2 regions of the Streptomyces sp. NPDC059788 genome follow, and region 2 is predicted to be linked to the other one. Evidence: riboswitches for the same ligand, from Rfam matches in the RefSeq annotation. Region 2 holds a riboswitch; the other holds the start of a gene.
What was found. Region 2 has a riboswitch for glycine ahead of gcvP (aminomethyl-transferring glycine dehydrogenase). Riboswitches for the same ligand answer to the same signal wherever they lie in the genome.

Region 1 (4,191 bases), on a different contig from region 2:
GGCGTATCAGCCGGTGAAGGCGGTGTACTCGTCGGCCGTGAGCAGGTCGTCAGGCTCGCCGCTCACCTTCACCTTGAACAGCCAGCCACCCTCGAACGGGGCGGTGTTCACCAGCGAGGGGTCGCTCACCACGTCCTCGTTGATCTCCGTGACCTCGCCGTCGACGGGGGAGTAGAGATCGCTGACGGACTTGGTCGACTCCAGCTCACCGCAGGTCTCGCCCGCCGTGACCGTGGCACCGACCTCAGGAAGCTGCACGAAGACGACGTCGCCGAGCGCGTTCGCGGCGTGCTCGGTGATGCCGATCTTCGAGACGCCCTCCTCGGCGGCCGACAGCCACTCGTGCTCCTTGCTGTAGCGCAGCTGCTGGGGGTTGCTCATGTCTTGATTCTCCTGGATGCGGGGGCGTGCTCGGTGCGGGGGTCTTGACAGGTGAGACGGATGAGGCGCAGACACGTCACTTCTGGCGCTTGTAGAACGGCAGGGCCACGACCTCGTACGGCTCATGGGTGCCGCGGATGTCCACCGCCACACCGGCGGTGCCCGGCGCGGCGTGCGCGGCGTCCACATACGCCATGGCGACGGGCTTGCCGAGGGTGGGGGAGGGGGCGCCGGAGGTGACCTCGCCGATGACGGCGCCGTCCGGTCCCACGACCGGGTAACCGGCGCGCGGCACGCGGCGGCCCTCGGCGATCAGGCCGACCAGCTTGCGGGGCGGCTCGGTCTCGGCGCGGTCCCGGGCGGCCTCCAGGGCGGCACGGCCCACGAAGTCGCCGTCGTTCGTCGTCTTCTCGAACTTCACGACCCGGCCCAGGCCCGCGTCGAACGGGGTGGTGCCGGTGGTCAGCTCGTGCCCGTACAGCGGCATCCCCGCCTCCAGGCGCAGCGTGTCCCGGCAGGACAGGCCGCAGGGCACCAGGCCCGCGCCCTTGCCCGCCGCGGTCAGCGCCTCCCAGAGGGCGACCGCGTCCGCCGGGCGGACGAACAGCTCGAAGCCGTCCTCGCCGGTGTAGCCGGTACGGGCGATCAGCGCCGGGACGCCGGCGACGGTGCCGGGCAGCCCGGCGTAGTACTTCAGGCCGTCCAGGTCGGCGTCGGTGAGGGCCTTCAGGATGCCGGCCGACTCCGGACCCTGCACGGCGAGCAGCGCGTACGCGTCCCGGTCGTCGCGCACCTCGGCGTCGAAGCCGCTCGCGCGCTCGGTGAGCGCGTCCAGCACGACCTGGGCGTTGGAGGCGTTGGCGACGACCATGTACTCCGTCTCGCCGAGGCGGTAGACGATCAGGTCGTCCAGGATGCCGCCCTCGGCGTCGCAGATCATGGTGTAGCGGGCGCGGCCGACGGCGACGCCGCCGATGTTGCCGACCAGCGCGTGGTCCAGCAGGTCGGCGGCGCGCGGCCCGGTGACGGTGAGCTCGCCCATGTGGGAGAGGTCGAAGAGGCCGGCGCGGGTACGGACGGCGACGTGCTCGTCACGCTCGCTGCCGTAGCGCAGCGGCATGTCCCATCCGGCGAAGTCGGTCATGGTCGCGCCGAGCGCGCGGTGCGTCGCGTCCAGTGCGGTCCGGCGGGGGGCTTGGGTCATGGTGGGGCTCCCGGGCATGGGTGACAGGACGGTCTCCCCATCTGTCATCGGAACCTGAGAGGTTCACCGGAAGGCCGTCACCGGTCCCGGTTTGCACCTTGGGTGGAGCCACACCACGGCGGCCCGCTTTTCAGATCTGCCTCGCCCGCGCGGTATCGGGGCCTGAGAGATTCAAGGGAGGACTTGCTCCTTCGGCGCCCCGCCGTGACGGCCGGGGACTCTCCCGCGCGGATTCAAGCGGCCGGTATGCAGTTGGCTGAGCGTGGCACCCGTACGGCGACGCACTTGTTGGGTGTGGTCCCGCACTTGGCGCGCACATCATTGCACGGGATCGCCGGATGCAGGAGCCAAGGTCGTACCGGTGTTCGCAGTGGTGTCACGAGGCTGTCCGGGGAGTGTACGGATCGAGCGGTTTCCTTGAAGCGCATTACCTTTTCTTGACACTCTGCGGGTAAGGGGACGGAATCACCGGACCGGGAGGGGCGATCACGGTGCACAGGCAAGCCGCATTCGCGACGAGTCCGGGAGGCGTGCCCCCGGGCTGCGTCCCGGAGCCGACCCCGGCCGCGGTGCCGGGGCCCAGGCGGCTGCCGCGCGGGGTGGTCCGCCCCGGCCGGGTACGGGCCGCGGCGCCGGACGCGCCGCCGGTGGACATCGTCGACCTCCGGGACGGCCGGTCACCGCGCGCGGTGACCGGGCTGCTCTTCGTGGCGGGTGACGTGGTGGTGGTCTCCGGCCTGCCGGGCAGCGGCAAGAGCACGCTCATGCTCCGGGTGGTGCCCGCCCTCGACCTCCAGGGCGCGGCCGTGCACCGCGTCGATTCGCAGGACGTACGGGAGCGCTGGGAGCGCGGCAGGCTGCGCCGGCTGCCGTACGCGCTCTACCGGCCGCTGGTCAGGGCCGCCCACTACCTGGGACTGCGGCGGGCGCTGCGTTCAGGGCGCAGCGTGGTGGTGCACGACTGTGGCACGCTCGCCTGGGTGCGCCGCTGGCTGGCGCGCGAGGCCCGGCGCGGCGGGCGCGGCCTGCACCTGCTGCTGCTGGACGTGCCGCCCGAGGTCGCGCTCTCCGGTCAGCGTTCGCGCGGGCGGGGCGTGTCCGGCTACGCCTTCGCCCGGCACCGGCGGGCGGTGCGGCGGCTGGCCGCCCGCGCCCGGACGGCCCGGCTCCCCGCGGGCTTCACCTCGGCCGTCCTGCTGGACCGGCCGGCGGCGGGCGCGCTGCGGCGGGTCGGCTTCGAGTGAGGCCGGGCGCGCGGCCGGGACCGGTCCGCGCGCCCGGTAGGCGTCACGCCTGCCGTGCCGGATGTCGCTATATGTCCGGTACGCCGTACGTCTGACGGGCCGTACGGAAGGTCCCGTACGGCCCGTCAGGACCGGTCCTAGCTCTGGCATATCTCCCGCATCTGCGCCTCCTCCGGACGCTCGGAGCCGGGCCGATCTAGAGGCCCAGGGCCTTGACGAGCACCGTCGGCAGCGACAGCACCGAGTTGAGCAGCGCGCCGGCGCCCTGCCGCTGCGGCTGCTCCGCGCCCTGCCGCTGCGGCGCGTCGGCGGGCTGCTCCTGGCGGGTGTCCGCGGGCTGCGGCGCCGTGTCGGCGGTCGGCTGCGGGTCGCTGATCGGGGCCTTGGGCTGGGCGGCCGGCTGCTCGGCGGGCTGCTCGGCCGGCTGGTCGTCCGCGGGCGCGGCGGCCGGCTGCGCGGCGGGCTGGGCCGGCCGGTTGGTGGCCGGTGCGGCGGGCTGCTCGGCCGGCTGTGCGCCCGGCTGCTGCCGCAGGTCGCCGAGCAGCTTGTCGAGGCCCAGGATCTTGAAGATGTCCGTGACGGACCGGGAGACCGAGCCGACCACGCTCACGGCGTCGGAGGACTCGCCCGGCGCCGGGGCCCGGCGCTCGGACAGCTCGTCCACCTGTGTGCGCAGCTGCTGCGAGACCCTGCGCAGCTGGACGGTGTCGGCCGACACCGAGCGGTCGGAGTCCTTGTTCAGGACGTCGGCGAGCCGCTGCGCGTCGGCCAGGACGGTGTCCAGGTGGGTGCGCGCGGCCCTGACCTGCACGGAGTGGCCGCGGCTGTCGGCGGCCTTGTCGGCCAGCTCGGCCGAGGCGTCCGCCAGTCTGCCGATGTCGTCGACGATGACGCTCTGGTTGCGGACCGGGGGCTTGGGTTCCTCCGCCGCGGACGCGGAACCCACGGCACCGAGGGCGAGGGTGCCGACGGTGGCGGCGCTGACGAGGGCGGTGGCGGTCCGGTGCGTTGCCATCAGGAGAGATGCCTTTCTGTAGGAACGGCAGGGCAAGATCACCCTGGAGCAACCTTCGGAGCGTCGCGCACGGTCCGCAACCGCTCGCGCGCGTTCGGTGGTCATCCGGACGCACCAGGCCCCCTCCCGTCTGCTGGCGTTAGGGTCGTCGACCAGGTAAGAGCCTGTGTCCGCCCCTTGGGCCGGCCGCCAGTCACCTGGCTGGGCGTCAGGCGCGGACGCGGCGCGGTACGAAGCGGGTGGGTGGAGATGGACTTTCCGGAGCAGGGCATTCCGCAGCTGGGGTGGCCCGCCAACGAACTGGAGGAGGTGCTCGCCGCCTCGGTGGGGCACCCGGGGGCGGGCGC
Region 2 (4,191 bases):
CGCCCCCGCCCGTCGTTCGTCATCGGCCGCGGCGGGCGCCGTGGCCTCCCGTACGCCCGTCACGGCGGCCGCCTGCGGCCCCTGAACCTCCTGTGGCCCTTCCTGGCGTCTCCTGAGGCCCGCGGCGTCCCTGGAGCGCACAGGACGCGTCTCACGCCGCAGAAGGCCCCGGAAGCCTCGTACAGCCCCTTCCGGCGCTCCGCGCGCCCGCGGCCCGGCGTGCGCCGGCCAGGGGCAGGCCGGGGCGGGACGCGGCGGCCCGCCGGTGACCGGTCGGCGCGATTGTCAGTGGTGTGGGGGAGCATCGGTCATGTGAGACGTGCCCCGACGATCCTGCATCTGGACATGGATGCGTTCTATGCGTCCGCCGAGCAGGCGGCCAAGCCGAGCCTGCGCGAAAAGCCCGTGGTGGTCGGCGGGATCGGCCCGCGCGGCGTGGTCTCCACGGCGTCGTACGAGGCCCGTGTCTTCGGCGTGCGCTCCGCCATGCCGACGGCCCAGGCCCGCCGCCTCTGCCCGAACGCGGCTTATCTGACGCCGCGCTTCACCCTGTACCGCCGGGTCAGCGACCAGGTCATGGAGCTGCTCCACGAGCTGTCCCCGCTGGTGGAGCCGCTCAGCCTGGACGAGGCGTTCGTGGACCTGGAGGCGGGCGGCGTCGCGGCGGACGCGGCGGCCGCGCGAGCGGTGGGGGAGCGGCTGCGGCGCGACATCAGGCGCAGGACGGGCCTGACCGGGTCGGTGGGGCTGGCCGGGGCGAAGATGCTGGCCAAGATCGCGTCCGAACAGGCCAAGCCGGACGGCCTCGTGGTCATCGAGCCGGGCACGGAGCGCGAGCTGCTCGGCCCGATGACGGTGCGTACGCTGCCCGGCGTCGGCCCGGCCACGGCGGAGACGCTGCGCCGCTCGGGCATCCACACGGTCGCCGAGACGGCCGAGGCGGGCGAGTCCGAGCTCGTCCGCCTCCTGGGCAGGGCGCACGGCGCCGGGCTGTACGCGATGGCGCTGGGCCGTGACGAGCGGCCCGTGGTGGCCGAGCGGGACGCGAAGTCCATATCGGTCGAGGACACCTTCGACGTGGACCTGACCGACCGGACGCGGGTGCGGGCCGAGCTGACGCGGCTGGCGGACCGGTGTGTGCAGCGGCTGCGGGCGGCCGGGCGTTCCGGCAGGACCGTCGTGATCAAGGTGCGGAACTACGACTTCTCGACGCTGACGAGGTCGGAGACGCTGCGCGGGCCCACGGACGACCCCGGGGTGGTGCGGGAGGCGGCGGCCCGGCTGCTGGACCTGGTGGACACCACGGGCGGTGTGCGGCTGCTGGGCGTCGGCGTGTCCGGCCTCGCGGACTTCACGCAGGAGGATTTGTTCGCCCAGCTGGCGACGGAGAAGGCGGCCGAGGAGGAGGCCGAGCGGGAGCGCCGGGCGGTCGACGAGGCGGCGCGGCAGGCCGTGGCGGAGCCCGGGCCGGAGCGCCCCCGGCGCTGGCTCCCCGGGCTCGACGTGGTGCATGACGAACACGGAGCCGGGTGGGTGCAGGGCAGCGGCGTGGGCCGGGTGACCGTACGGTTCGAGCAGCCGTGGTCCGGGCCCGGCCGGGTGCGCACGTTTCCCGTGGACGATCCGGCGCTGCGGCCCGGTGAGCCGTTGCCGCTGGTGGGCGGGCCGCCGGACGGGTGGCCCGGCGCTCCCGCCGGCCGCGCGGGCGGGGAGCCGCACGGCGGCCGGGCCGAGGGGTCCGGCAGCCGCCCGCCGGGGGAACCGGGCGGGCGTGCCGACCCCGCGTCCGCCCCTCAGTCCTCCACGCCGGCCACCCGCCCGAACTCGGTGTCGGCCGGCGCGGAGTCCGAGCCGGGCACGGGATCGGGGGCCGGGATGTCCAGCCGGTAGTGGTGGTAGAGCTGTAGTTCCTGCTCCGGCGAGAGGTGGCGGCCCACCCCGAAGTCCGGCGCGTCCCTGATCAGCTTGCGGTCGTAGGGGACGTGCAGTGCCTCGTCGACCAGGTCGCTGGGCTCCAGGGGCACGAACGCGTCCCGGCTGAAGATCCCGGTGCGTACGGCCGCCCATTCCGGTTCGCCGGTCGCGTCGTCCAGGTACACCTCGTCGACGGTGCCGATCTTGGTTCCGTTCTTGTCGAACGCCTTGCGGCCGATCAAGCTGCGGGGATCGATATCGGTCTGCACGGTCCCTCCAAGTGGTCGCAACTGCCTTGTGACAACTACCAAACGGCACATTTCATGCCCCGGCCACTCGAAGGAACGTCCGTTCGCCGCGCTGGTAGGCTGGCGAACGGCTGCAGACCCCATGCGGGAGAGTCCCTTGTCGATCATGGCGGGGGCGCCGAAGGAGCAACTCCTCCCCGGAATCTCTCAGGCACACGTACCGCATGGACGAGGTCACTCTGGAAAGCAGGGCGGGCCACGGACGGGCACAGCGCCGGAACCCCTCCTCACCGACGGTGAAAGCCGGTACCGCGTGCGGGACCGGTGAAGCTCTCAGGTTGAGATGACAGAGGGGGAGGCCGTCCGGGCACCAGCGCCGTGGTGCCCCGCGTAGGTCGAAACGACCAGGAGGCCCCCGCAGATGACCACCAACCGCATCCCGCTGACCGAGCTGGAACGAGGTACCCCGTTCGAGCAGCGGCACATCGGGCCCGGCCCGGAGGCCCAGGCCAAGATGCTCGCGCAGGTCGGGTTCGGATCGCTGGACGAACTGACCGCGGCCGCCGTCCCGGACGTGATCAAGAGCGCGGAGGCGCTGGGGCTGCCCCAGGGCCGTACCGAGGCCGAGGTGCTGGCCGAGCTGCGCGCGCTCGCGGACCGCAACCAGGTGCTCGCCCCGATGATCGGGCTCGGCTACCACGGCACGTTCACCCCGCCGGTGATCCTGCGCAACGTGATGGAGAACCCCGCCTGGTACACCGCCTACACCCCGTACCAGCCGGAGATCTCCCAGGGCCGCCTCGAAGCGCTCCTCAACTTCCAGACCATGGTCGCCGACCTGACCGGCCTGCCGACCTCCGGTGCCTCGCTGCTGGACGAGGGCACGGCCGCCGCCGAGGCGATGTCCCTCGCGCGGCGCGTGGGCAAGGTCAAGCAGGGCGTCTTCCTGGTCGACGCCGACTGCCTGCCGCAGACCGTCGCCGTGATCGAGACCCGCGCCGAGCCGACCGGCGTCGAGGTCGTGGTGGCCGACCTGTCCGAGGGCATCCCGGCGGAGGTCGCCGAGCGCGGTGTCTTCGGCGTGCTGCTCCAGTACCCGGGTGCGTCCGGTGCCGTACGGGACCCGCGTGCCCTCATCGGGCAGGCGCACGAGCTGGGCGCGATCGTGACCGTCGCCGCCGACCTGCTCGCACTGACGCTGCTGACCTCGCCGGGCGAGCTGGGCGCGGACATCGCCGTCGGCACCACCCAGCGGTTCGGTGTGCCGATGGGCTTCGGCGGTCCGCACGCCGGGTTCATGGCCGTACGCGAGAAGTTCGCCCGCAGCCTGCCCGGCCGCCTGGTGGGCGTCTCCGTGGACGCCGACGGCAACAAGGCCTACCGCCTCGCCCTCCAGACGCGTGAGCAGCACATCCGCCGCGAGAAGGCCACCAGCAACATCTGCACCGCGCAGGTGCTGCTCGCCGTGATGGCGGGCATGTACGCCGTCTACCACGGGCCGGACGGGCTCGCGGCCATCGCGCGCCGTACGCACCGCTACGCCTCCATATTGGCAGAGGGCCTGCGCGCCGGCGGCGTGGAGGTCGTGCACGGCGGGTACTTCGACACGCTGACCGTACGGGTGCCGGGCCGGGCCGCGGAGGCCGTCGCCGCGGCCCGCGAGGGCGGGGTCAACCTGCGGCTGGTCGACGCGGACCTGGTGGGCGTCGCCTGTGACGAGACCACCGGACGCGCGCAGGTGCACGCGGTGTGGAGCGCCTTCGGTGTCCGGGCCGACATCGAGCAGCTCGACGCCGACGTGGCCGACGCGCTGCCCGCGGAGCTGCTGCGCGGCGACGCGTACCTGACGCACCCGGTCTTCCACCAGCACCGTTCCGAGACCGCGATGCTGCGCTACCTGCGCCGCCTGTCGGACAAGGACTACGCGCTGGACCGCGGCATGATCCCGCTCGGCTCCTGCACGATGAAGCTGAACGCGACCACCGAGATGGAGCCGGTCACCTGGCCCGAGTTCGGACAGCTGCACCCC

Region 1: another riboswitch for glycine. It lies ahead of gcvT (glycine cleavage system aminomethyltransferase GcvT); the one in region 2 lies ahead of gcvP (aminomethyl-transferring glycine dehydrogenase).

What each region holds. Positions count from the first base shown of each region.
Region 1 covers NZ_JBHWHY010000028.1:67,258-71,448, forward strand. The annotation lists gene gcvH (glycine cleavage system protein GcvH) at 7-381, opposite strand; gene gcvT (glycine cleavage system aminomethyltransferase GcvT) at 458-1,585, opposite strand; glycine riboswitch at 1,726-1,821, opposite strand; gene ACFV57_RS24450 (AAA family ATPase) at 2,071-2,829, shown strand; gene ACFV57_RS24455 (hypothetical protein) at 3,026-3,844, opposite strand; gene ACFV57_RS24460 (enhanced serine sensitivity protein SseB) at 4,094-4,191, shown strand, end outside.
Region 2 covers NZ_JBHWHY010000081.1:8,996-13,186, forward strand. The annotation lists gene ACFV57_RS40590 (DNA polymerase IV) at 313-1,890, shown strand; gene ACFV57_RS40595 (PRC-barrel domain-containing protein) at 1,794-2,183, opposite strand; glycine riboswitch at 2,298-2,395, shown strand; gene gcvP (aminomethyl-transferring glycine dehydrogenase) at 2,584-4,191, shown strand, end outside.